Linked DNA regions of Staphylothermus marinus F1. Each later gene encodes a partner of the first gene's protein in a complex. Links are inferred from orthologs where the notes say so. Each region holds a gene or a part of one and is shown on either strand. Other genes may lie near its edges.

Region 1 (11,145 bases):
AGGTATATGAGGAGCCAAGCAGAACCAGGGGAACCCGTGGGAACAGTTGCTGCACAAAGTATAGGAGAACCATCAACACAGATGACTCTAAGAACATTCCACTATGCTGGAGTACGTGAATTCAACGTAACATTGGGTTTGCCGAGACTTATAGAAATAGTTGATGCTAGGAAAAAACCTGGAACACCAATTATGGAGATACCATTAGATGAAGAGCACAAATATGATGAAGAAAAAGCTAAAAAAGTTGCTAGAATGATTGAGAGCACAACAATTGAAAACATTTCTAAAGAAATCAATGTTGATCCGTACGAAGGTGCAACAATTGTTCTCGACTCTGAAATGCTTAGTGATAAGGGGATAAGTGTTGATGAAGTCGTTAAAGTTCTAGAAAAATTAAAACTTGGAAAAGTATATGTTGATCCAGAAGATCCCTACGTAATCCATATAGCTCTTAGATCGGAAAAGATTGATTATACAAAAGTTGAAAAGATCCGCACTAAAATAGCAAATACAAAGATCAAGGGAATTAAGGGTATTACAAAAGTCATTATCCAGAAGAGAGGAGACGAATATATATTGGTTGCTGAGGGAAGCAATTTAGCGGAAGTAATGAAAGTGCCTGGAGTGGATTATCGCAAAGTATATACTAACAACATCGCTGAAATAGAGGAGATCCTAGGAATAGAGGCTGCAAGAGCCGCTATAATACGTGAAACAAAGAATGTACTTGAAGATCAAGGTTTAGATGTTGATATAAGACACTTGATATTGTTAGCAGACATGATGACATGGACAGGTAAAATTAGACAAGTTGGTAGAATGGGTATTGCAGGGGAGAAGCCAAGCGTGCTTGCTAGAGCTACTTTTGAAATGACTGTTCAAAAACTAGTCGAAGCAGCTGTTGAAGGAGAAGTAGATATGCTTAAAGGCGTGCCTGAAAACGTAATAATTGGGCAACCAGTACCCGTGGGTACGGGTATTGTTGAAATATTTATGATGCCCCATAAAGTTAAAGAAGAGGTAGAAGAATTAGAGGATGAAAGTATAGAAGCAATGATTATTAATAAAAACAATGAGGAGAAAAGGTGATTATTGAATGCCTTCATCTTCAATAGATTTCATAAGAGCACTCCAAATGGCTATTAAGACTGGAGAAGTAATATTGGGAAGTAAAAGAACAATAAAATTAGTACTTCACGGAAAAGCTAAACTAGTTGTTGTCGCAGCAAATGCTCCTCCAGAAATTAAAAGAGACATTGAATACTATGCTAAATTATCAAACATACCCGTTTATAGGTTTCCTGGAACAAATATGGAACTTGGAACTCTTGCAGGTAAACCCTTCGGCGTATCCGCTATGGCTATAGTTGATCCTGGACAATCAAATATTTTAGAAATAGTGGAGGAGGAGAGTGAGTGAGTAAGAAGAATGACCGGCCACAAATAAAGCTTACACCAGAAGAATTCAGATATATGGCATTACTCCATGAGCTAACAGGAGTACATGTTAGAGACTGCATTATAGACGATGAAAATAACCGAATAATATTCCTAGTTAATCCTGACGAAGTAGGAAAAGCTGTTGGTCCACGAGGACTATATGTTCAAAAACTTAGAAAACTTCTCGGCAAAAATATAGAGATCGTAGGGTATAGTGATGATCTAGAAGAGCAGGTAAGATACGCATTAGCACCAGCTAGGATAAGAGAAGTAAGAATAACTAATAGACCAGGCGGTAAAAAAGTAGTTTATGTAAGTGTCGAACCAAACGATAAAGGTATGGCTATAGGTAGAGGCGGTAAAAACGTTGCAAGAGCAAAAATAATACTTAAACGTTACTATGGAATAGATTTCGTAATAATCGCTTGAAGCTAGAAGAGTAATTTTTAAAAAGAGCATATAGAGAATTCGATACTAGGCTTGAGAACAAGGAATGAGATGAAAAACAATGGCTGGAAAAAAAGCGCCAAATGGATTATTTGCTGCGAGAAAACTTAGAAGGAAGAGGCTAAAGTTTAGGTGGAGCCAGAGAGAATTCAAGATCAAAATGCTTGGATTAAAGAAGAAACATGACCCATTAGAAGGAGCTCCAATGGCGCGTGGAATAGTATTAGAAAAAGTTGGAGTAGAAGCGAGACAGCCTAACTCTGCTGTACGTAAATGTGTTCGTGTTCAATTAGCAAAGAATGGAAAAGTTGTAACAGCATTTGTCCCATTTGATGGTGGTATAAACTATATTGATGAACACGATGAAGTAATTATTGAAGGTATTGGAGGACCCCGCGGACGCTCCATGGGTGATATTCCCGGTGTTAGATACAAGGTAATAATGGTTAATGGTGTATCATTGAAAGCATTATATCTAGGTAAAAAACAGAAACCTGTAAGGTAGAACAACATTTTATATGGGTCTAAATTTAAAACCTAGTTAAAATATATCTTCTCGATCTATATCTGTATATTCCTCATCGTCCTCGTATTCTTCATCCTCTATTTCATCACTTGTATCAGTAGAAGCCAAAAGCCTGAATTCTTCCTGTTGATCTACAAGTTCTTTTTTGACATATATTGGTTTATTAGTTAGTTTTGCAAGAAATATAGCATGGCTAGGAACCATTCTTCTCTTAATAGCCATGTTTCCATCTGAGAATTCAGCTATAGCACTGTATACTCCTGTTTTAGGATCTATTTCGTTAATAACAACTCTTCTCAAATGTTTTCCTAGAATATCCAATATGTCAGGCATGCTTGATAAAACATCTACTAATCTCTCACGTTCATCATCTATTTCTTCTCCATCAAGTTTTTTCAGGCTTACAACTATATCGAAAGGAACACGTTCTAATATAAAGAACCTACCATCTTCTAATAAGCACACTATTCTAGGAATAAATAATCTGTCAAACACTATTTCTCCAGATACATCTATAACTCTTATAAGATCTTCTTCCAAATATTACCTCCTCCACATTTAGATAGGGTGTTAGAGTTTGTAGTCTACAGTATATGAATTGTGGTTTAAACACCTTATTTAGCTTAACAGCTAAGTTTTTTATACGTAAGAGTTTTAAGGGTGATATAATAGTTTTGGTATTGCAGAAAAGAAACGGTGAATCGGTAGTGGCAGAGGAAAGTGTTGTTGTAAAAGTTAATGAGATTAAACTATTTGGTAAATGGAGCTATGATAACATTATAGTGCGAGATCCAGGTTTGAAAAGATATCTTTGTCTAAAACCAGTATTCCTACCTCACACTGGTGGAAGACACGAGCATCGCAGGTTTGGTAAGGCCGAGGTACCAATAGTTGAAAGACTCATAAACAAAATAATGAGGCCAGGCAGGAATACTGGGAAGAAACATTTGGCTTACAACATTGTAAAGAAAGCCTTCGACCTAATATATTTGAAAACAGGAGAGAATCCTATACAGGTTCTTGTTCGAGCAATAGAATATGCTGCACCAAGAGAAGAAACTACTAGGATAATGTATGGAGGCATAGTTTATCATGTTGCAGTCGATATTGCTCCTCAAAGAAGAATTGATTTAGCATTGAAACATTTAACTGATGGAGCCCGTAATAAATCGTTTAATAATCCACTACCAATAGAGGAAGCATTAGCAGAGGAAATTATTCTAGCAGCAAATAATGATCCGAGAAGCTATGCTATTCAGAAGAAAGAAGAAATAGAAAGAATAGCTCTCAGCAGTAGATAATGAATAACATTACTTCCTATAGGGTATTCTATATCCTACAAAACTGATTTAATCATACAACAAAGTTCTTCAAGGATAGCTTTATAAATACTATATCGAATTAGTATTTCTAGCATAGTGTAAAAGTATATTATAAATATAAAAACCCTAAACATGTATTTAATTCGGAGTAGATTAAATGACATGAATGGGGTAGATTAGTATGAGCTCTGGAAAACCACACTTAAACCTAGTAGTAATCGGGCACGTAGACCATGGTAAGAGTACATTAGTAGGACATATACTATACCGATTAGGACTCGTCGATCAAAAAACAATACAGATGCTAGAAGAAGAAGCTAAAAAGAGAGGAAAAGAGAGCTTCAAGTTTGCATGGCTACTTGACAAGCTTAAGGAAGAGCGTGAGCGCGGAGTAACAATAGCGTTAACCTACATGAAATTCGAGACTAGAAGATACATCTTCACAATTATTGATGCGCCAGGACACAGAGACTTCGTTAAAAACATGATTACAGGTGCAAGCCAAGCAGATGCAGCATTACTAGTAGTAAGTGCTCGTAAAGGTGAGTTCGAAGCAGGCATGAGCCCTGAAGGACAGACACGTGAACACGCCATCCTAGCTAAGACAATGGGTATAAACCAATTAATTGTTGCAGTAAACAAGATGGATGCAACAGAGCCTCCATGGAGCCAGAAGAGATATGAGCAAATAAAAACTATTCTAGGAAAATTCCTAAAGAGCCTAGGATATGATATAAGTAAGGTACCATTTATCCCCGTATCCGCATGGACCGGAGACAACCTCATTGAGAGATCGCCAAATATGCCATGGTACAATGGACCAACCCTAGTTGAAGCACTAGATAGCTTAGAGCCACCACCGAAGCCAATAGATAAACCATTAAGAATACCTATACAAGACGTATATGCTATTAGCGGTGTTGGAACAGTACCCGTTGGACGTGTTGAAACAGGTGTATTAAGGGTTGGCGACAAAGTAGTATTTATGCCGCCGGCAAAGGTCGGTGAAGTACGTAGCATTGAAACCCACCATGTAAGAATAGAGAAGGCTGAGCCAGGAGACAACATCGGATTCAATGTACGTGGCGTTTCAAAGAGAGACATTAGACGTGGAGATGTTGCAGGACACCTAGATAACCCACCAACGGTAGCAGAAGAATTCACAGCAAGAGTATTCATAATATGGCATCCAACAGCAATTACTGTTGGATACACGCCAGTAATACATATCCACACTGCTAGCGTAGCTAGTAGAATAGTAGAGATTAAAGCCAAACTAGACCCTAGAACTGGTAAGGTAGTTGAAGAAAACCCACAATTCATTAAAATGGGCGATGCAGCAATTGTGAGATTCAAACCCATCAAGCCATTAGTAGTTGAGAAATACAGTGACTTCCCACCATTAGGAAGATTCGCTATGAGAGACATGGGTAAAACAATTGGTATCGGAGTAGTAGTAGATGTTAAGCCAATGAAGATCGAGATAAAGACCAAGTAAAATAAGTATTTAACATATGATCTCAACGAAAAATTTTTCTAATACATAAACAACCAATATCTCTATAAACCCTCATAACTCATTGATATGCTGAGGCGTAGAAAGAAATGTCGACGCCGAGAATGGTTAAGATAAAGATATGGAGCAATAACATCAACATACTAAACGAGTTCATGAACAAAATAACAGATATAGTTAAACGTACCGGAGTAAAAATGTCTGGACCAATTCCATTGCCGACGAAGAGACTCGTTGTGAGAACACTTAAACTACCACATGGTGAAGGAAAGAAGAAATGGGAGAAATGGGAAATGAGAATACATAAGAGACTATTATATATTGCAGCTGATGAAAGAGTAATGAAACAACTTATCCGTGTCAGAGTACCGCCAGAAATATGGATGGAAATAGAAATTTAAGCACGTTATTTTATCCATAAAAATAATCGTTTACTCGGATTTTATAAAGGAAATTGTTCATTTAAAAGCTTACTACATAAACTAATCTTGTTAACCCAGAGAAACATTTTATCCCTCCATAAGCGAAATAAATAATTAGAATGCCGGGGTGCCCGAGCGGACTAAGGGGCTGGCCTGGAGAGCCAGTGCCCCATACGGGGCGCGCGGGTTCGAATCCCGCCCCCGGCGCCACTTCTTTATATAGTTTTTAACAGCATACATAGTATGGATGATGAAGCGCTTTAGGAACACGATCCAGTTTTAGGAGATGAAATTTTTCGCCCCTCCTGACACAACAACTTATTAAAGCCTAATCAGATCCTCAATAAAAAGTATAAAACCCTGTCTTAAGGGGGAGAAGCACATATAAAAACTAGTTTATCGAGGATTAGACGGTAAGCTTATAATAGGAGTTTATTTATGGTATTGGTTAGGATATTTGCTTAGAAAAGTTATGCATGGGTGAAGCTGGGGTTTTGAGCAGTGCTAGGAATTATAGATATATAGTGCGTATAGCGGGAACCGATATCGATGGTAGCTTGAAGACTGTATATGGTTTAGCAGAAATTAAGGGTGTAGGTGTTAACTTAGCCTATGGTATTTGTCGAAGACTTGGTATTGATCCTGAAATGCGTATTGGTTATTTAACAGATGAAGAAATAAAGAGAATAGAGGACTTATTAAGTAATCCATCAGCTTATGATATACCTTCATGGATGCTTAATAGGAGAAAAGACTATGTTACAGGTAAAGATATGCATCTAATAGGTGCTGAACTAATATTCTATGTTAAACAAGATATTGAGAGAGAAAAGAAGATTAAGAGTTGGCGCGGTATACGTCATGCTCTCGGCTTAAAAGTTCGCGGACAGCGTACACGTACAACTGGTCGCTTAGGATTAACTGTAGGTGTTAGAAAGAAGAGGAGATAAAGAGGTGTGAAACATGGGTGATCCGAAGAAGCCTAGAAAGAAATGGGAAGGACCACGACATCCATGGCGAAAAGAAGTATTAGTTCAAGAACTTAAGCTTCTGGGAACATATGGTTTAAGAAATAAGAGAGAATTATGGAGAGCACAAACAATTGTTAGGAAGTTCCGTCACCAAGCACGATCACTTCTAGCTGCTCCACAAGAAATACGTGAACAAGCAGAAAAAGCTCTACTTAATAGACTTTATCGTCTAGGATTACTACATGAAAACGCATCACTAGAAGATGTTTTAGGATTAACTGTTGAAGACTTATTGGAGAGGAGATTACAAACCATAGTTTATAAGAAAGGATTAGCGAGAACAATATATCATGCAAGACAATTAATTATCCACGGACACATAGCTATTGCCGGCCGTAGAATTACTTCGCCAGGATACATTGTTTCTCGAGAAGAAGAAGACCTAGTGGATTACGCACCTACAAGTCCGTTTAAAAAGAGCATTGAAGAAAAAGCCTAGATCTAAATATTAGTTGAGAGGTGAGCGGAATGGCTTTCATGGGTAGAGAACTTAAGTGGGGCGTAGCACATATTTATAGTAGCTTAAACAACACTATAATACACATAACAGATCTAACGGGAGCTGAAACCGTAAGCAGATGGAGCGGTGGAATGGTTGTAAAGGCTGATCGAGAAAAACCAAGCCCATATGCAGCAATGATTGCTGCTAGTCGTGCGGCTGCGGAAGCAATGGATAAGGGAATAACAGCTTTACATATTAAAGTAAGAGCGCCTGGAGGTCATGGACCGAAGACTCCGGGACCGGGAGCACAAGCTGCTATACGTGCACTCGCAAGAGCAGGATTCATTATTGGAAGGATCGAAGATGTAACACCAATACCGCATGACACTACACGTAGACCAGGCGGTAGGAGAGGTAGGAGAGTCTAAACCTATATTTTAACATGGGTGAATCATGTCTTGGAAATAAATGTTTTAGAAAAAACACCTCTACGTCTAAGGCTTTATATAAAAGATATTCCTTTACATGTTTTAAACTCTATTCGTAGAGCCATAATAGCAGAAGTACCAACAATGGCTATTGATTCCGTAGTATTCACAATGAATAGCAGTGTATTCTATGATGAATATATTGCTCATAGACTAGGACTTATACCGTTAACAAGTGAAGCAGCACTAGACAAATATAAGTCACCAGAAGAATGCAGAGAAGCAGGAGACAGAGGATTATTCACCGAAGATTGCTTTGTAAAACTTGATCTTGAAGGGAAAGGTGAGGAAGGTAAACTTGTAACTCTACACAGCGGAGATCTAAAGACTTCGGATCCTGATGTTAAACCTGTTTATGATAACATTCCTATTATAGTTCTAGGAAAGAACCAAGAAATAAGGCTGGAAGCATATGCTAGACTTGGCAGGGGAAAAGAACACGCCAAATGGAGCCCTGTATCTGTTGCAGCACACAAGTATATTGCTGATATTTATATAGATGAAAAGAAGTGTTTAGGTGAAAATTGTAAGAAATGTATAGAGGTTTGTCCAAGAAATATTCTAAGCTTTGAAAACGGAAAAATAATTGTAAACACTAATAAGATTTTTGATTGTTCATTATGCAGAATTTGTGAAGAATACTGTCCGACTGATGCGATAAGAGTTGGCTGGAGAGAGAACGAATATATTTTAACAATCGAATCTACAGGTTCATTACCTCCTAAAAGAATCCTTATTGAAGCCGTAAAAATACTTGAAAATAAAATAGATGATTTCATAGAAAACCTTAGAAGTGAGGGGATAATTAAATGAAAAAGACAGGACCTACAAACATTGTATTAAGGAAAACTATTAGAGAGCTCAAAAAATTATCCAAACAATATAAAACAGCTATTTGGAAAGCAGTCGCTGAAGAACTTGAAAAACCTAGGAGGCAGAGGAGAGCTGTGAATATAAGCAGGATAAACAGGCATACTAGCAGTGGAGATGTTGTCGTAGTTCCAGGAAAAGTGCTGGGTTCAGGAAACATTGATCACCCGGTAACAGTCGCTGCAGTTTCATTTACAAAAACAGCTATTGAAAAAATAGAGATTGCCGGTGGGAAAGCTATACATATACTTGATCTAGCCCGTGAAAACCCGCGTGGAAGCAATGTGAAAATTATTGGGTGATATATATGAGTGAACCTAAAACAATATATGTTGATGCAACAAATCAGATCCTGGGAAGACTAGCCAGTATCATAGCTAAAAAACTACTCAACGGATACAGAGTGATCGTGGTAAATGCTGAAAAAGCAGTTGTAAGCGGTGAAAGAGTAAGGGTTATCCAAGGATATAAACTTATTGAGAAAGTCACCACACACTATAATCCCTATAAAACAGGGGTTAGAAGACCTAAATCACCCCACAATATATTGAAGAGAACAGTTCGTGGAATGCTACCCATGGATAAACCTAAAGGTAGAAATGCGTATAAAAGACTTAGAGTATATAATGGAGTACCGCCGGAGCTTGGAAAAGTAGAATTTATACGTTTCAAAGAAGCAGATGCTAATAGACTCGGGAGAGAATATATTACCCTAGCAGATATAGCTAAAGAACTCGGCTGGAAAGGTGTTAGGATATGAGTGTGAAGGGAAAGATAGTTATTGCAACAGGTAAAAGGAAGACAAGCATTGCGAGAGCAGTTATTAAGCCAGGCGAAGGAAGAGTGTGGATAAACGGTGTACCATTAGAGATATGGCCAATAGAGCTTGCCCGACTAAAAATGTATGAACCCCTAGTCATAGCTGGAGATCTATGGAAACGAGTAGATATATACGTAAATGTTAGAGGCGGTGGTGTAATGAGTCAAGCAGATGCTGTTAGAATGGCTATTGCTAGAGGATTACTAGAATATGCTGACAACAATCCTGAACTAAGAAAGATCTTCACCGAATACGATAGATACATGCTAAGCGGAGACCCGAGAAGAACAGAGCCTGAGAAATGGGGCAGATATAGTGCTAGGAGGAGATGGCAGAAAAGCTATAGGTAAAAACGAGGTGTTTTTATAAAAATGATGTTTCCAGTTAGATGTTTCACATGTGGTGCACCCATAGGTCATTTATGGGAAGAATTTAAGAAAAGAGTTGAAGCAGGAGAAGACCCGGGTAAAGTTCTAGATGATTTAGGTGTTAAAAGATATTGTTGTCGAAGAATGTTTCTCTCACATATTGAAATATCTTATGAAATCTTAAACTTCCCCAAAGTATCATGACTTAGTTAAGAGGTGAATTAATATGGCTCAAGAACAACCAAAAAATAATGAAAAATCCGCGGAGAAAACCCAGACAAAACCAGTCATAGAATTATTGATCCCACTAGAAAAATATTTGGCGGCAGGAGTTCATATAGGAACACATATATGTACAAAGTTCATGGAGCCGTTTGTTTACCGTGTTAGAAATGATGGACTCTACATTTTAGATGTTAGAAAAATCGATGAAAGAATAAGAATAGCAGCAAAGTTCCTATCAAGATATGAGCCATCAAAAATTGCTGCTGTGTCGGTTAGAACATATGGGCAAAAACCTGTTGTTAAGTTCTGCAACTATGTAGGATGCAAACCTTTCACAGGTAGATTTATGCCTGGAACCTTTACAAATCCAAGCCTTAAATGGTATTTTGAACCAGACATAGTATTATTAACAGATCCACGTGCTGACTCCCAAGCATTGAAGGAAGCAGCAGAAATAGGTATACCTATTGTTTCACTAGCTGATACAGATAATAGAACAGAGTATATAGACCTAATTATTCCAGCAAACAATAAGGGTCGAAAAAGCTTAGCACTAATATATTGGTTATTAGCAAGACAAATACTTAGGGAGAGAGGATTATTACCGCCAGACGGCGACTTGCCCGAGCCTCCCTCAGAATTCGAAGTAAAGTTTAAGAGGTGAAAAAATATTTGGAGCAAAAATCACATGTAAGACTTCCCGTTGTAGCTGGATATTTTTATCCAAGCGAACCAGAAAAACTACGTGAATTAATCGAGCATTCCTTTAAGCACCCGCTTGGTCCCGGAGAATTACCTCAAGTATCAAGCACCCGTCGCAAAGACGCTTTAGGATACGTAGCTCCGCATGCAGGTTATATTTATAGCGGGCCTATAGCTGCTCATGTCTACTATAACTTGGCTCTTGATGGTAAACCTGAAACCATAATTATTATTGGGACAAATCATACAGGTTTAGGCTCGCTTGTATCAGTGTATCCTGCAGGAAAATGGATTACTCCTCTAGGAGAACTAGAAGTTGATGCTGAACTAGCTAGAGATATAGTTAGCAACAGTGATCTCGCCGAACTCGATACATATGCACATGTCGAAGAGCATTCAGTAGAGGTTCAATTACCATTTATACAGTATTTGTTCGGCAATAATGTTAAAATAGTACCAATAGTTCTAGGCTTACACACACCTGATGTAGCCAGGGATCTCTCTAAAGCAATATATGAATCCT
Region 2 (17,510 bases), 240 kb from region 1 along the record:
CTCTCAGGTAGATCTATTTCTCCATAGTATGGTGCTATACTTGTTGAATAGATAGGATTATCTGGATCACTTAGATATTCTAGTACTTCCGGATACTTCTTTACATCCTTGATAGCTAGTTTAGCAGCTGCTGATTCACCAGGTACTTCTTCAACATTCCACGGCGTACCTGTTTCTTTCATCCATTTCCTAGCATGACTAACTGCGTATTCAACCATTTTCTTCATAATATCCGTTGCTTTTAGCCAATCCCTCCTTGACCCCTCCATCCAGAGCCTAGGTTCTTGTAAATAGATTGCAGCCGCCTCTGGTAATCCAAGAATACCGATGGTGTTGAAATGAGATGATGGGAATTCTTTCAAGTATTCTTTTATCATAGAGTACATTCCAGTATATTTAGCCATGAGGTCTAGGTAGCGTCTTCTAAACCATTCTTCACTAATCCTAACAATTTCTAGTACCTCGCTATAGAGTTCCCAGAATCTTGTATCATCGCCTCTAGCTTCTAGAGCTATACGTGGCAGATTTACTGTTGTAACATTTACAGAGCCTGTAATATCTGGGAGTGCCCATAATCCGCCGAATCTTTGTTGTTCTATCTTCTTCATTGTTTCCTCTTTTTGTTGTTCTAGATCCTTCTTCAGGCTAAAGTTTAATCCTAATCCTTTAGGTTTTGTCCCATATGCGTAGAGGAGTTCGTTTTTATCTATATTTATGCGGCAACACATAGCATAGCTTGCATCGGGGTCGACCACTCTAGTATTTAACCAGTAAAAGCTTCCACGATGTGCTGCTGTTTTAAATACTGCTTCGAAAACCTCTGGTTCATCCCAGATCATATTCGCGGTTGTCATAATTGTTGGTATTGGGAACGTGAATGGTTGTCCATACATGTCTCCATGGTATAGAATATCTGTTAGAGCTAAGAAGAATGTTTTTGCTTCCTTATAGTATTCTCCTAGCGGCTCAATTTTCTGTCCATCATATACTGCATAGTCTCCTGTAAGCATTTTCTTCGGAGCATCAAGTGTTACTGTGAAGTTAGTGAATGGTGTCTGCATACCGACACGTGTTGGATAATTTAAGTTGAATATGAGTCTTTGAATCTGTTGTTTTACAGTTCTATAATCTAGTCCATCTTTCCTTATGAATGGCCCAGCATACCATTCAACACTTGAGAATGCTTGAGCTCCTGTAAAGTAATGCTGTAATGTTATTAGATAATTAGCTATGTGATCAACATATGTGTCAAAATGTCTTGCAGGCCTTGATATGATTGTAGGTGTTTTTAAGCCCTTCTCTAATAGGCGTGAAACACTGTGTCCTGTACAGTATGGAATATATATGCTATAAGGTAATTTGTGAACATATATGTATCCATCAATATGTGCTCTTAGTACAGGCGATGGCAGTAGATCAAGTAGTGTTTTCATCATGTATTCTTCGAGTAGATAGCTAAAGAAGCCTGTTGGGCCCATGTATCTATTTGCATTCTCGTTCACGTCGAGACTGTTCCATTTAGCATATTCTATTATAGGGTCTTTTTTCTGCATATCTAGTAGCTTCTCCAAAATATTTCCCTCCTAAAACAGTATAGGTGCTTTTAAAACGAAACTTTTTTGCAAATAGTCTATGTCTTGGTAATACCTTATAATAATGACGGTTATTCCGCTATTGTTAGGTTTTTTATGGAAGAATAATAGCATTAAATATTGTTTAATCAGTTGATTATATGATATTGTATAGGTGTTCGGCTCCTACTATTACTCGAGATATAGTGATCCATGTGGTTAATGGCTTATTATATATGGAGAATTCAGCCTTACTAATACTAATAATTTCTTGGCTATAGTCTCCGTGAGGAAATCCCCCGATGCCAATTGCATAATTGTTTTCAACAGCATATTTTACAATATTTTCAGGTTTTTCCTTTTCTCCATGTTCTCTCAACAATATGATTCCATTTTTATTTATTTTTTCGAGAAGATCACTTATTGTCATAGTTTTCACATATAATAATGGGTCGTCGCTGTCGGGGGGTACTTTGCCATGTATTAGTAGTTGTTCCATTAAACCGACAAATCTATTATAATTTCTTGGAATCCTAGTTTCTGGTTTCACAAATATTATGTGTCCGGGATAAGTATGTATATATATTCGTAGATATCCTTCTTTGTTTAATGGGCTTTCAAGAGCGTTTAATAAGGATATATGAACAATATCTGGTCTTCCTCGTTTCTCTTTGTCCTTCAGTTTCTTCATTGCATGATAATGAAGTGAAACATCAAGCAAGGTCTCGCCAGGTTTTTTCCCTCTTCTCCTCGCATTCTTTACCACGGCTGGGTGCTTCCATAACTCCTTAGGAACTAGTTCTAGAGCTGATTCTAACAATATTATGCTTATCGGTTCTTTCATGTTCATATTACTACACCATTATACCAATATTTCATGAATACCGTGATAATTGGTAAATACATGTTGATGGCTTAATATATTATAGCATCAACCATAATTAAACAATACAGAATCCAGGATTTGAATTTGTAATACTCTATAGTTGGTGATTGGGGCCTAGGTGAGAGGGGATATTATAGTTTGAGAAAAAACGTTTTGAAAGATCTAGCCATTCAGAGAATAAGGTATTTGTATAAATTAGCGCTTGACAGGACTCGTAGTGGTGATTATGATTTAGCCCGCAGATATATAGAGTTAATCATTAAATATGCTCACAAAGCAAGAGTAAAACCCCCAAAATATATTAGGAGGGGTTATTGTAGAAAATGTAGGATACCATTAATACCTGGCTTAACAGCTAGGGTTAGAATTCAGAGTGAAGGTAAGGGTTCAAGGGTTGTTGTAACATGTCTCCTCTGCGGCTGGAGAAGAAGATATATGATAAAGACATCTGGAGAAAAATCAAGGATAGAAAAGCTGGAAAAGTAGATGTACAACTAGGTAAGAAAGGATTGACACAAGGTTTTATAAACGAAGTTAAAGCAAGGCTTGAAAAACACGGCGTAGTTAAGATAAGGATGTTAAAATCATATGTTAAATCAACAAATACTGATAGAAGAGAAACAGCTAAGATAATAGCTAAGGTCTTAGGGGCAAAACTTATAGAAGTTCGAGGATATACCTTCATAATCGCTAGAAATAAAGATAAATATAGGAGTTTAAAGATTGTAGGAGAGAAAGAGAATAGTAGGGATAGAAAATGGTTACAGCATTAGAGGTGCCAGCTGACAAATTAATCGCGAGATTAGCCACGTATTTAAAGGAAAATGTGCCAGAAGTTAAACCACTTCCATGGGCATATTTCGTTAAAACAGGTGCACATAAAGAGAGGCCACCCCAGGATCCAGACTGGTGGTATTATAGAGCAGCTAGTATTCTGAGAAAACTATACAAATCCGGTGAACCAATCGGTATTGAAACTTTTAGAACAATTTATGGTGGAAGGAAAAACTATGGATCAGCCCCTGAGCACTTTGTAAAAAGTGGTGGAAGCATTATTAGGAGGATTCTTCAACAACTAGAGCAAGCTAGACTTGTTAGAAAAATAAGGGGCAGAGGCCGCATATTAACTCCTCAAGGACGAGCCCTACTTGATCGATTGGCATATGAGGTAATGCTTGATCTAGTAAGAGAGCAACCTGAGCTGGCAAAGTATTTGCCTCCGAGTGTTAGGTCTAAAATATACTTTAAGAAATAATATTTTTGGTGATAAAAGTGAGTGAATCCTACGATGCTGAACTGGAGGAAATTAAAAAACGTAAACTACTAGAATTGCAGAGAAAGATGGAGGAAGAGAAACAGAGGAGAATGCAAATAGAAGCTATACTTAGAAGAATTCTCACACCAGAAGCTAGAAGTAGGCTTGCTAATCTAAGACTTGTCAAACCAGAATTAGCAAATATTGTGGAACAACAACTTATCACACTTGCGCAGTCAGGAAGAGTTCCTGTCCCGATCACAGATAATTTTCTGAAGAAACTCCTTGCACAAATATATGAGCAAACACATCGTGAAACACATATACGTATTTTGAGGAAATAAATTGGAGGGTTTTAATTATGGCTAGAAATAAACCACTAGCTAGAAAGCTTAGATTAGCAGCAGCTTATAAAGAGAATAGGCCTGTGCCTATCTGGGTATCTGTAAAAACTAGGTTAAAGGTTAGAAGAGGCTTTAGACTTAGACATTGGCGCAGAACAAAACTTAAGGTATAATAAAATTAATGATTTACCGAGTTAAGAAGAGGTTGATTTAAATGAGTGAGGAAGGAAAAATAACTAGGTCAATACATGTTATTCCTTTAAAAAGAGTATACTGGGGTAGAAGAACCAATAGAGCAGATAGAGCTGTTCGATTGATAAGAAAATATGTTAGAAGACACTTCAAAGAAGCTGAAAAAATAATCATTGATCCGGCTGTCAATGAATATGTATGGAGTAGGAGCAGGGAGAAACCCCCTCGAAGAGTAATTGTTGAGATCAGATTTGATAAGGAAGAAAAAACCGCTAAGGTTTTATTAATAAGGTCTTCTAAAGCCAAGATAATGTCAGCAAACAGTAAATAAGGCTAATTATATATTTTGCCTTCTAAAAAGAACTAATTATTATAGGTATTCAAAATATTTTTACATAGTTATACGGGATGATCATCCATGGAAATTGTTAGACTAAGCTTATTCGGAAATCCAAACATCGGTGTATACGTGTTCGCAAACAATTCCATTGCTTTAGTTCCTCCAAGCCTATCTAGTGGAGAGAAAAAAGTAATTGCGGAAACACTCGACGTAGAACTTGTAGAGACAAAAATTGCAAACACAATTCTAAATGGAGTATTAGTTGTCGGAAATGATAACGGTATTATTCTTCCGAGAATAATATTAGATGAGGAACTTGATATTCTAAATAACAATTTAAAGAAACATGATCTAAACATATATGTTTCAAGATCTAAAAATACAGCTCTTGGAAACATACTTTTATGCAATAATAAAGCATGTATTGCTGGCTCCGAGCTTGAACGACAAGAACTGAATAAGATTTCGGAAGCTCTCGGCGTCGAAGCACTATATAAGGATATAATGAATTTAACAATTCCCGGTAGTTTAGCTGTTGTAACCGATAAGGGAGGAGTAATACATCCAGATATTTCCGATGATGAAAATAGAGAATTAAAAGAAATATTTAAAGTAGCCTTCGAACGTGCTACTGTTAATTCGGGGATACCCTTTATTAAGAGTGGTTTAATAGCTAATAATAAAGGCATAATTGTAGGTGAATATACGACAGGCCCCGAAATACTCCGAATAAGAAGGGGATTAAGTGGAGGTGCTATATAGGAATGAGCGAAATAAAGATCTATAGAGTAGAAGGTGTAATGTTACTTAGCCATGATAGGTTCCCAGTATGGCAGAAGTTTACTAAGGAAGTGCGGGCACTAAATAAAGAACAAGCTATTGAATATGTCTACTCGGTTCTAGGAAGTAATCATAAGCTTAGAAGAAAACATATTAGGATAACAAAAATTGAAGAGATAACATTGAGTGAAGTAAGGGATCGTAGAATAGTTGCCTTAGCAAGACTCGAGAGGTTTGTTAAGTTATGAGCAAAAATATACGTGAAAAAAGAACTGCTGTGACACTTACAGAATTAATAGCCAGAGCAAATGAGCTCCGAGAATACTTAAATATTTTACAGGCACAAATAGAGACATATACTTCGCAATTATCAGAGTTGCAACTAGTCAAGAATACACTTGAAGAACTACCTATTAATACATTTGATGGCTTAGTAGTTCTTGACAGATTAAACACAGCATTTATACCTATAAGAATCAGTGAAAATTGGCATAACAATGTAATTGTAAATATTGGACGCAACTATTATGTGAAGACAAATAAGGAAAAAGCTTCAAAGATAGTTATTGATAGAATATCCGTTATCAGAAGAATACTCAATGATCTTAGGAAGCAATACCAAGCTGCACTAATGGAGTATAATACTATACAGCAAATACTTGCAAAAATATATGTTCAATCACAACAATCACAACAAGCACCGCAACAAACAGGCGCTAGCTGATATCATAATTATTCTAGGTGTTTAAACCATAACAAGAAACGGTGATATTTTTGTTTCGCAGAATTAAAAGAGTATTTTCAAAATTCATCGATAAAGCATCAGCTCTACTATTTTCTAAAGAACAACTAATGGATTTAATAGATGAGTTTAAATTCGAGCTAATATCAAATGATGTAGCATACGATGTAGCAGAGGAAATCACAACTAAACTTGTTGAAGCAGTTGAGAATAAAATAGTTAGAGATAAAGAATCTTTGATAGAGTTTTTAAAGAAAACTATTAGGTCATATTTTGACTCTGTGGAATTAATCGATATTTTTCATGAAGCATCTAAGACTAAACCTTACATAATAGTTTTTCTAGGAGTTAATGGTGTTGGTAAAACAACAACGATAGCTAAAACAGCAGTATTGTTTAGAGATAAAGGATTTAAACCATTAATGGTTGCTGCTGATACTTTTCGAGCAGGAGCGCAGGAACAATTAAGGATTCATGGAGAGAGAACTGGTATACCAGTATTTATGGGTAAATATGGAGCCGATCCAGCTTCTATAGCGTTCGACGCCATTAGACATGCAGAAACTCGCGGTTATGATGTAGTATTAATTGATACTGCTGGTAGAATGCATACAGACTCTAACTTAGTTGATGAACTTAGAAAAATTATTAGGGTTGCAAAGCCTCATAGAAAAATCCTTGTAGTCGATGCTCTCACAGGTAATGATGCTATTGAGCAAGCTGTATTTTTTGATAAAGCAGTAGGTGTTGATGCTGTAATAGTGACTAAAGTTGATGCATATGAGCAGGGAGGGGTTCCTCTAAGCATAGTATATAGTATTAGGAAACCCATAATCATGATTGGGGTTGGCCAGGGATATAAAGATTTAAAACCCTTTAATATCGATGAATTCCTAGATAAAATATTATCCGTTAAATAAGGTTTTGGAGCGGATCATTAATGGGTTTTAGAGAGTTAATAGATTCGTGGCGAAGAATAATACGGTTGGCAACTAAGCCTAATAAAATAGAGTATATGACTAGTTTAAAAATAAGCTTGTTAGGATTAACTCTCGTAGGCTCAATAGCTTTCATAGTTAGATTTATATTTATATCATTTATATTTCCACAGCAACTATATGGAGGCTAAATCTTTGAGTATTAGGAGAAAGACAAGTTTTTATGCAATAAGAACGACTATGGGACGGGAAATAGACGTTGCTTTAGTTATAGAATCTAGAATAATGGATCTAGTAAAGCAGAACAGAGATCCAGGCGTAAAAGCAGTATTTGTTCCTCCAGGTGTTAGAGGATATGTTTTTCTCGAAACATCAAGATTAGCATCGATTTATAGGTTGATAAGTGAATTAAAATATGTTAAATCAGGTCAACCAATCAAAGTTTCTCTAGACGAAGTAGGAAGACTTGTTAAGCCTAAACCTGTTATCGAAATGATTAAAGAGGGAGACATAGTAGAAATTGTGAGAGGCCCGTTTAGAGGAATGAAAGCACAAGTTATTAGTATAGATAGGAATAAAAACATGGTTGTCCTGAGTATATTAGAGGCTGCTTTCAATGTCCCTATAACTGTTCCAGGTGATTATGTAAAACCCAGTAGGAAGAGCGGTGTCTAGATATGGGTAAGAAAGTAATAAAAGTAATGGTTGAAGGTGGAAAAGCTAATCCAGGCCCACCTCTAGGCCCTACACTTTCACCGTTAAGAGTTAATGTTATGGAAGTAGTTAAAGCAATTAATGAAGCAACTAAGGATTTTGAAGGATTAACTGTTCCAGTTGAGATCATAGTTGATACATCTACTAGAAAATTCGAAGTAAAAGTTGGTATTCCAACAACAACAGCCTTGCTCCTTAAAGAAGTTGGTGTGAAACAACCACCTGGCGATCCTGCTCATCAGAAAATAGGGGATCTACCTATTGATAAAATCATAAAAATAGCTATATTAAAGAAAGAACAATTAACGGCTAAAACGTTAAAAGCAGCGGTAAAGACTATTTTAGGTACTGCTAGAAGTATAGGAATAACAGTAGACGGGAAAGATCCTAAGATTGTCCAGAAAGAAATAGATGAAGGATTATATGATGCTACGATAGCTAAATATGAACCTGAATGGGAGAAAGAGGAGGAACAAGAGACTGGCGAGGTGTGAATAGGAGATGCCTCTTCCAAGTAAGGAAGAATTAAAGGAAGCTATAGTTAAAGCAGTACAGTACAGTCCGAAGAGAAACTTTAAACAAAGTGTAGAATTAATTGTTGTTCTAAAAGATGTTGATCCCCGTAGTCCGGAGGGAAGAATTAGAGAGACGATATTTTTGCCGAAAGGACTTGGTAAAGATAAAATAATATGTGTTGTTGCCGATGGTGAAATGGCTGAAAAAGCTAGAGCAGGTGGTGCACACAGAGTTATAACAAGAGACGAGTTGCTCGCATTAAGCAAGAAAGACGCTAAAAAAGTAGCTCAAGAATGTGATTGGGTTCTTGTAAGGACGGATCTAATGGCTAATGCCGGCAGAATACTGGGACCAGCTCTCGGTCCTCGAGGAAAAATACCTGTCCCAGTTCCTCCCGCCGCAGATATAGTATCGGTAATGAATAGATATAAATCTGCAATTTTGCTGAGAAATAAGGATCAGCCACAACTAATGACTAGAATAGGAACAGAGGATATGAATCCCGAGGATTTAGTTATAAACGCACAGACAATATTATCACGTCTAGAAACAAAGCTGCCGAATGGAGCACATAATATTGCAAAAATAGTTGTTAAAACCACAATGGGTCCGCCAATAGAGGTTATGGGGTGATTAAAACATGTCTGCAACAGCAGTTCCCAAAGCTAAGAGAATTCCTCAGTGGAAAATAGAAGAAGTAGAATATTTAACAACATTGTTTAAATCATACCCAGTATTCGCAATAGCTGATCTAACAGGTTTTCCGACAAACCAGCTTCAAAAACTAAGGAAGAAATTATCGAAGAAAGTATTATTCAGAGTTTCTAAGAACAAATTAATTCTAAGAGCACTTAGAAATGCCGGTATTGATACAAGTAAATTCGAGGAACTACTTACAGGACAGAATCTATTATTGTTTACACATATGAATGCTTTCGAGTTAAGCCTATTACTCGATAAATACAAGGCAAAAACTTATTATAAACCAGGTGAAATAGCTCAGCAAGAAATAGTTATTCCTGAAGGAAACACCGGTTTATCACCGGGACCTATTCTTAGTACTTTCAGCAAACTAAAGATTCCTACACGTATACAGGGTAACTCTATAGTTATTACACGCGATACAGTTGTTGCGAAACCAGGAGATACTATATCTGAGGAATTGGCAAGTCTTCTGCAAAGACTAGATATTGCTTTAAAAGAGGTTAAGATAAATATTAAAGCAGCATATGATCATGGAATAATAATATTGAGGGACCAACTAGTCCTAGATCTCGAAGAGTATAAGAACATGGTTATGAATGCTCACCTAGACGCATTAAAGATCGGATCAGAAATAGCATGGCCTGTGCCAGAGATATTAGAGTTATCATTAAACAAAGCATTCCGTCAGGCATTAGCATTAGCTGCTGAGGCAGGATATGTAACACCAGATACTGCTGAATACGTGTTTAGAGCGGCAATAATGAAAGCACTAGCACTTGCAGCAGAAGTTTCCAAGTATGCACCAGATCTAGGATTAGAAGTACCAACAATACAACCGACAACTCCGCCTGAGAAAAAGGAAGAGGAGGAGAAGAAAGAGGAGGAAGAAGAGGAAGCTGAGACTGTTAGCGAAGAAGAACTAGCAGAAGGACTAGGAGCACTCTTCGGATAAACATGGGTAAATATTTTTATTAGGGAGAATACATTTTAAAACACCCAGATAATCATGGATAAGTGGATGTGTAAATAGGAAATAAGATAAAACATATATCCAAGAGGTGGTGAACGATCGAATACATATATGCTTCACTACTACTATATAAGGCTGGTAAAGAGATAAATGAGGAAAACATAAAGAAGGTATTAGAAGCTGCAGGAATTCAAGTAGATGAGGTAAGAGTAAAATCGCTTGTAGCTGCCCTGAAAAATATTGATATAGCAAAAGTACTTGAACAAGCACTAGCCGCTCCAGTAGCAGCGGTTCCAGCCGCACCGGCAGCACAGGCTCCAGCGGAAGAAGAGAAGAAGGAGGAGAAGAAAGAGGAGGAAGAAGAGGAAGCTGAGACTGTTAGCGAAGAAGAACTAGCAGAAGGACTAGGAGCACTCTTCGGATAAACAGTTTTTACAGCTCAAATAATTCAAGCCTTAAAACAATGTTCTCGGAGCAGATATGGTTTTTGTTTGGTCTTATTAAGAAATAATCTACCTTATCTCTTAGAAGCCAATACTCAACCATTACATTCAATACTCATATATTGGACGTTAATAACTAATATCATAACTAGTATGTAACAGAATATAGTGTGGATTAAGTGATGTATAATGGTCGAAGAAGAATTTATGAATGAGTTTTTGAAGAAAACCGGTTATCAAGTATATAAGTGTAAGAAGTGCGGTGAAAGATTCTGGAGCCTAGTGCCGAGAGATACCTGTCCTGATAGGCCGTGTAGTAAATATGATTTCTTATATAACGAGTATAAGGGAGTTCCTCCTTTAACATTTGATGAAGCAAGAAGGAAATTCATAGAATTCTTTACCTCTCATGGACATGGATATGTTGACCCCTACCCAGTTCTTGCTAGGTGGAGAAACGATCTATATTTGACAATTGCGTCAATAATTGTTTTTCAACCAGCTGTTACTGAGGGAATAGTTGATCCGCCATATAATCCGCTAGTCATAGTTCAGCCCAGTGTTAGGTTGGAGGATATAGATAATGTAGGCTTAACGTTTGGAAGACATCTTACAAGTTTTGAAATGGGAGGACATCACGCATTTAATAAGAAGGATCAATATGTTTACTGGGTAAACGAAACACTTCAATACGCATTCGACTTCTTTACAAAAATAATTGGGATAGAACCTGAGAACATTGTTTTCAAAGAATCATGGTGGGAGGGAGGAGGAAATGCTGGACCAGCATACGAGGTTCTAGTTGATGGGTTAGAGCTTGCCACACTAGTATTTATGAAGTATAAAATAGTCAATGGGAAAAAAGTTAGAAATCCCGTACTCGTAGTTGATACTGGTTATGGTATAGAGAGAATTGCCTGGTTTACTCAGAGAACACCAACAGCTTTTCACACAATATTTAGTTCATTATTGGAGACATATAAGAATATTTTAGGAATAGATGAACCTCCCTATGATGTGCTTAAAAAAATAGTTTACTTACTTAGTGATAAGGAGATCGAAGACGTATATATGTTGAATAAATATCTTGAAGAGATAGATTATTCTGAATATTATAAATCCTTAGTAGACACGATCAATCTATATACAGCTCTCGATCATGTTAAGACCTTGTCCTTAATGTTGAGTGATGGCATAGTATCATCAAATACTGGTGAAGGGTATCTAGCACGTTTAGTTATTCGACGCTTATTGAGAACACTTATACGTTTAGGAATAAAAGTATCTACACTAGAAGATATAGTTCTAGAACTTATAGATAAACAAGCGAAGTATTGGAAAGGCAGATATGTATACGATAAGTTTCACCGCAGACTAGACTATATACTCGACGTAATGAGTTATGAGACGAGAAAATATATCGACATAGTTACTAGAGGAATTAGAGAGGTGGATAGGTTTATTAAGAAGAAAAAGAAGATTACCTTCGATGATTTAATACAAATATATGACTCTAAAGGAATACCCCCCGAAATTGTTGTGGAGAGAGCAAAGCATTATGGGCAAGAAATACGTGTTCCCAGCAATTTCTATTCATTAATAGCTGCTAGACATGGTGGTTCACAAGCATTAATCAAAGAGAAAGAGCATGAATTACCGGATGAAATAGTTGAATGGGCTAGTAAACACGATCCTACTAAGAAGCTGTTTCACGAAAACCCCTATCTAAGAAGAGCTAGTGCGAAGGTTCTCGATTCATTGAATGAGTATGTTATATTTGATCAGACAATATTCTATCCTAGAGCTGGAGGACAAGATCACGATAAGGGATACGTTATATTAGGTAATGAGCATATACCCGTTAAACATGTGTATAAAGTTGGAGAAGTAATAGTTCATCAACTAGCTACTAAAAGAAGACTAGTACCCGGAACACAGGTGGAGCTAGTTATTGATTGGTATAACAGGTATAGATTAATGAGACACCATACAGCAACACATATTGTTCTAGGAGCTGCAAGAAAAGTTCTCGGAGAACATGTATGGCAAGCTGGAGCAGAGAAAACTGTTGAGAAAGCAAGGCTTGATATAACTCATTATAAATCGTTAAGTGATGAAGAGATCAGAAAGATCGAAGAGTTAGCTAATAAGGTGATCGATGAGAGAATAGACTTAAAATTTTATTTCCTACCAAAATTTGAGGCTGAGAAAAGATTTGGATTAAGAATATATCAGGGCGGAGCAGTTTACTCACCTATTCTTCGCATAGTTGAGATACCTGGATGGGATGCAGAAGCATGTTTTGGCACACATGTATATAATACTTCAGAAATAGGAGGAATAAAGATAATTAAAGCAGAAAAGATCCAGGATGGTGTTATAAGGCTTGAATACATAGCTTCAACAAGGCTTCCAGAATACATATCCGATCTACAGAAAGAAGTGGATAAGGCTCTCAAGTTTCTAGGCGCTAAAGGCTTGCCGATCTCTATAGTTGCGAAAAAAGTTAGTGAAGAACTTGATAAATACAAGACTCTATTAATTCAATACCGCAGGTTATTCAAAGAAATACTATTAAAGCATTTATTAGAAGAGGCACTGGAGATCTGTGGATTAAAAACAGTTGTGATAGAGAAACAGCTTGAAGACGAACAACTCTATAAATCAATTATTGAGGATTTATCGTTGAAGAAAAGAGTTCTAACAATATACGTATCAGATAAATTTGTAGAGATAGCAATTCATCCAGATGAAGCTAATAATAGAAAACTTGATCTAAGAAAGCTCGTGGAAATTCTACAAAACATGGGAGGAAGAGGCGGCGGAAAACCAGATCACATTTATATAAAGATAAAAGAACCTAAACAAATAGTCAAATTAATAGTAGAGGCAATCACAAACCTTTTATGCAAAGCATAAAATCTATAACCCGAGATAAATAACCAATTATAAGATGAGAAATAATACTTGGGCCCGTGGCCTAGCCTGGATAGGGCGCCGGCCTTCTAAGCCGGAGACCCGGGGTTCGAATCCCCGCGGGCCCGCATTTCTATTATGCATCATGTAGTTCAATACTTACGTATATCCTAGTTTAAGATCTTATCTCTTGTCAGTAAATACGTTTATATCGTGATTGACCAGATTTTATATTTGGTTATATTATATGATGAAGGAACCGTCACGGGTCTGATCAATATGATGATCGGGCTATGGGCTGAATCTTACAAGTAGAGTATATGAAATGGTGTTAATGTATTGAATTGGCGAGGCATAGCAAAGATTATTGGTGCTTTGGAAATCGTTGTAGGATTATTAATGCTTTCTGTCCCTTTAATCGATCTTTTAACATTGAAGCCGTTAACGCTTAGTTTTACTTTTTTTGCATTATTTTTAATTTTCATAGGCTATTATTTGCAACAGATAGAGGCTAAGCCCATCGGTTTACTTGATGGCATAGTTGCAACAAGTATTGCTTGGCCTCTAATTTCTTTTGAGGCTTCAATCCCCCTCATGTTGAGTCTAAACATTAGTCTGGTGGATGCATGGTTTGAATCGATATCAGGTTTTACAGGTACAGGCTTTACTGTACTGACAGGTCTAGACTATATGAAGCCCTCAATTGTTACTTGGAGAAGTATAATGCAGTGGAGCGGCGAGCTTGGAGTAGTTGTTTTCGCTATGGTTTTATTCCCATATTTTTATCGTTTAGGAGCTTCTGCATATGGTGTTGAGAGGCCTCTGAAAATAGAGGCTTCATTCTATATGACTGCTCGAAAACTTATACGTATATATTTAGTTCTTACAATAGCTGGTATAGTATCCTATGTATATGCTGGCATGAATTTTTATGAAGCATTCAACCATGTATTAACAACTGTTGCAACAGGTGGTATGTCAACATATGATGCTGGATACAATGTAATATTTGAGAGAGCACCATTCACGTATATACCGGTAATGGTTTTTATGTTTCTAGGAGGTATGAATTTTGTGTTATTAGATAAACTACTTCGAGGAGACTTAGGTAGAGTATGGAGAAGCGAAGAATTTAAAACATATCTTTATACAATGCTAGTGCTAGTATTTCTAACAATTATATCTTATTATTTTGTTGATCACTACAATTTATATTATAGTTTAATCGCAGGCTCATTTAACCTAGTCTCAGCTATGACAACAACTGGTTTCAGCATCGGTTCCATTTCAGACTTATCCGCTACAACGAAATTAGTATTAATAGCATCTATGTATTTTGGTGGAATGGTTTTTTCAACAGCTGGCGGGATTAAAAGTTTCAGATTATTATTAATTCTCAAAAAATTCAAGTATTCATCGATATCAACTATTCTTGGCGGAAAAGTTGAGAAAACATTGCGGGTTGACGGTAAACCTATTGATGAAGCCGAGGTTTCTCAAGCACTGCTTTTCTCTTTTATACATTTACTTGCTATTTTTATAGGAGCAACATTTATGACAATCTATGGTTACAGCTTCGTTGACACATTATTTGAAGCAACATCAGCGGCTGGATGTGTTGGTTTAAGCGTTGGTGTTGTATCTCCGACAGCTCCGTTAGGCGTAAAACTAACAATAATGACTTTAATGTTGCTTGGAAGAGTAGAATACGTACAAGTAATCACTATATTTGGATACATTGCAGGAAGGAAAGCCGTTAAAATATTGAAGTAGTATTTTCAATAATATAGGTGTATATCATTGAGAATACTTATAGTTGGCGGAGGAAAAGTTGCTGAAGAATTACTTAGAAGACTCGATTTAAAGAGGCATCAAGTCTACGTTGTCGAGAAAGATCCTGTTAGGAGACAAGAAATTTCAAGCAATTTCGATGTTTTCGTTATTGGTAAAGATGCAACTGATGTATCGCTTTATACTACTGATTTACAAATGGAACAAATAGATATGGTTATTGCTCTAACCGGAAGCAATGAAGTTAATTTATTAGTTCTTGCAATTGCAAAGCTATATAATGTACCGCACCGTATAGCTAAGGTCACTGATCATAGAATGGCTGATCTACTATATGAGCTAGAACTCGGTATACCTGTTACACAATCTTCAATTGTAGCTTCAATGATAAGCAATTATTTGGAATCAGTGGTAAGCTCGCTACCAATAGGTAGTTTCGGAGATTATTATCTCCATCTCATCTCATTAGCAGAAACAGACATGGTTGTCGGATCTAAGATTAAAGAATTAAATTTACCAGAGGATATAAGAATTCTCCTAGTATTTGATGGTAGAGACTTCAAACCTCCAATGGATGAAATAGAGTTAAAACCCGGGTACCAATTAATTGTCTTATCTAAAATAAGAGATATTGAAAAATATTTTAAAGGGTGATCATATGACTATTAACACCACTAACCTGACAATCGAGGGTATTCTGTTCAGTTTGCAGTCTGCACTTATAGTAACTTTGCTAGTAGTCCTTGTTCGTTTTATAATAAATAGGTTTCTCACAGTATTATTTGATAGAGGAGTAATTACTATTAGTACCAAGTCCACTGTGATGAGATTTGTTGATCTCTCCGCTATACTCGTTATACTTGTAGCGTTTCTTCAAGCACTTGTTTCACCACCCATAGTTATTTATGCTGTCTTAGTATTTGCGTTCATAGCTATCACACTATTCTATTATGAGCTAAGAGAATTTGTTGCATACATAAATCTCCAATTAATTAGGCATATGCGTGGCAGAAACTACGAGATCTATTTGCCGAATCACCATAAGCCTATCTATGGTAGGATTGTAAGCGTAGAGCTTACAAACACTATTATAGAAGATATATATGGTAGAAGAATATATGTCTCAAATAGTTCGCTTACAAATGCTATAATTAAGGAATATGTGCCGGTAATACAGTTAAGGTTGAAGCTTAGCCATGCCGAAGGCGATCCTATTAAAGTAATAGAAGATATAACTGCTTCACTAAGAGAAATAGATACTGGGATTTTCAGACTTGATGATAAAAAAATATTGATAGATAGAATAGGGGGAGGAGAAGTAATTGCTAGAATTAATGCCTATCCTCTATCAATACCTTTAAGATTCTCAGACCTAGTAAAGCTTGCTGATTTATTAAGTAAAAGTCTCGCAAAATATAATCCTATCATAGAATTTATAGAGTTAGGATGAAACAATAACACCTCTCAAATCATAAAATGTCGCATTAGTTATTTGAATCTTTACATGTTTTCCAAAATCTAATGTGTTCTCGGAAAATATTATGACCGGTATATAGTTTAAAGTTCTCCCGATCCATGTATTGCTATGTTCTGTTATGAAAGTATCCAAGACTTTTCCTAAATATTTTCTATGAACCTCTAATCCAACATTTTCTATAATCTTCAATAATCTAAGCATTCTCTCCTTCTTAACACTCGTTGGTATTTGACGTAATGATGCTGAATAGGTATTTGGCCTTATACTATAAACAGCTGGATGTACTCTTTCAAATTTTAACTCCTTTATAATATCAAGTGTTTGTTCAAAATCTTCTTCTTCTTCACCTGGATGACCTACGATAATATCTGTTGCTATGCTGATTTCCGGTATTTTCTTTCTTAAAATCTTAACTATCTCTCGATACTCATCTACTGTATATTTCCTCCTCATAATCCTTAATACCTTATCACTACCGCTTTGAAGCGGTATATGTAGGAAACGATAAATGTGAGCGCTGTTTTTAATCACTTCTATTAATTCATCAAGAATATTAGCAAGTGTATCTGGATTCATCATTCCAATTCTTATCATGAAATTACCTTTTATCCCATCTAGTTCTTCGAGGAGATTTGGTAGCATTTGTTTTCCATAAAGATCTAATCCATATGAAGCTGTATCTTGACCTGTAATTTCTATTTCTACCACTCCTTTACCAACTAGCTCTTTTACCGTGTTTTTAATTTTATTAATCGGGTAGCTTACAAGTTGTCTACGAGCATTCTTTACTATACAGAAGCTACAGTTTCCTAAACATCCTTCTTGTATTGGCAAATAAGCTATTTGTTTATCAACATATGTTCCTAGAATTCTTCTATTACGTTCACCTTTTAATAGAAATACTTGTCCATCGCTTTCGACAGCTATCCA

Evidence for each region.
Region 2: the proteins of tuf (region 1) and rpl12p are in contact, whole or in part, in a crystal structure (PDB 3WY9), measured with the Pyrococcus horikoshii proteins. The link is inferred for Staphylothermus marinus F1 from one-to-one orthologs. Residues at the interface, in WP_010885563.1 of Pyrococcus horikoshii: Lys125, Glu126, Phe129, Arg132, Thr133, Lys165, Leu166, Thr169, Lys324, Gln326, Leu359, Ala360, Ile369, Glu372, Ile384, Ile422, Ser423, Gln425; in WP_010886059.1 of Pyrococcus horikoshii: Glu96, Glu97, Leu100, Leu103, Ser104, Ala105, Leu106, Phe107, Gly108.

The regions. Positions count from the first base shown.
Region 1 is NC_009033.1:805,165-816,309, forward strand. The notes cover bases 3,266-6,077. They hold tuf (translation elongation factor EF-1 subunit alpha), read left to right. Parts: upstream 3,266-3,919; coding sequence 3,920-5,236; downstream 5,237-6,077. Other genes in these bases: SMAR_RS04165 (30S ribosomal protein S7), read left to right, coding at 3,266-3,717; rpsJ (30S ribosomal protein S10), read left to right, coding at 5,344-5,655. Also shown: rpoA2 (DNA-directed RNA polymerase subunit A''), read left to right, coding at 1-1,092; SMAR_RS04145 (50S ribosomal protein L30e), read left to right, coding at 1,100-1,423; SMAR_RS04150 (NusA-like transcription termination signal-binding factor), read left to right, coding at 1,420-1,872; SMAR_RS04155 (30S ribosomal protein S12), read left to right, coding at 1,952-2,395; SMAR_RS04160 (bifunctional nuclease family protein), read right to left, coding at 2,432-2,956; more of SMAR_RS04165, read left to right, coding at 3,124-3,265; SMAR_RS04185 (30S ribosomal protein S13), read left to right, coding at 6,171-6,626; SMAR_RS04190 (30S ribosomal protein S4), read left to right, coding at 6,640-7,146; SMAR_RS04195 (30S ribosomal protein S11), read left to right, coding at 7,176-7,577; SMAR_RS04200 (DNA-directed RNA polymerase subunit D), read left to right, coding at 7,608-8,450; SMAR_RS04205 (50S ribosomal protein L18e), read left to right, coding at 8,447-8,809; SMAR_RS04210 (50S ribosomal protein L13), read left to right, coding at 8,815-9,267; SMAR_RS04215 (30S ribosomal protein S9), read left to right, coding at 9,264-9,677; SMAR_RS04220 (DNA-directed RNA polymerase subunit N), read left to right, coding at 9,699-9,899; rpsB (30S ribosomal protein S2), read left to right, coding at 9,922-10,584; amrB (AmmeMemoRadiSam system protein B), read left to right, coding at 10,593-11,145. UniProt on the Methanocaldococcus jannaschii protein: GTP hydrolase that promotes the GTP-dependent binding of aminoacyl-tRNA to the A-site of ribosomes during protein biosynthesis.
Region 2 is NC_009033.1:1,042,883-1,060,392, forward strand. What follows is about bases 8,849-11,714. They hold rpl12p (50S ribosomal protein P1), read left to right. Parts: upstream 8,849-10,051; coding sequence 10,052-10,378; downstream 10,379-11,714. Other genes in these bases: SMAR_RS05675 (50S ribosomal protein L1), read left to right, coding at 8,849-8,911; SMAR_RS05680 (50S ribosomal protein L10), read left to right, coding at 8,919-9,935; alaS (alanine--tRNA ligase), read left to right, coding at 10,586-11,714. Outside these bases: SMAR_RS05600 (anaerobic ribonucleoside triphosphate reductase), read right to left, coding at 1-1,553; SMAR_RS05605 (16S rRNA methyltransferase), read right to left, coding at 1,729-2,421; SMAR_RS05610 (ribonuclease P protein component 4), read left to right, coding at 2,596-2,943; SMAR_RS05615 (YhbY family RNA-binding protein), read left to right, coding at 2,862-3,230; SMAR_RS05620 (30S ribosomal protein S19e), read left to right, coding at 3,215-3,712; SMAR_RS05625 (DNA-binding protein), read left to right, coding at 3,730-4,056; SMAR_RS05630 (50S ribosomal protein L39e), read left to right, coding at 4,074-4,229; SMAR_RS05635 (50S ribosomal protein L31e), read left to right, coding at 4,271-4,579; SMAR_RS05640 (translation initiation factor IF-6), read left to right, coding at 4,667-5,350; rpl18a (50S ribosomal protein L18Ae), read left to right, coding at 5,353-5,616; pfdA (prefoldin subunit alpha), read left to right, coding at 5,613-6,092; signal recognition particle-docking protein FtsY, read left to right, coding at 6,143-7,030; SMAR_RS05660 (SecE/sec61-gamma family protein translocase subunit), read left to right, coding at 7,051-7,239; SMAR_RS05665 (transcription elongation factor Spt5), read left to right, coding at 7,244-7,723; SMAR_RS05670 (50S ribosomal protein L11), read left to right, coding at 7,726-8,256; more of SMAR_RS05675, read left to right, coding at 8,264-8,848; and 5 more genes. UniProt on the Methanocaldococcus jannaschii protein: Forms part of the ribosomal stalk, playing a central role in the interaction of the ribosome with GTP-bound translation factors.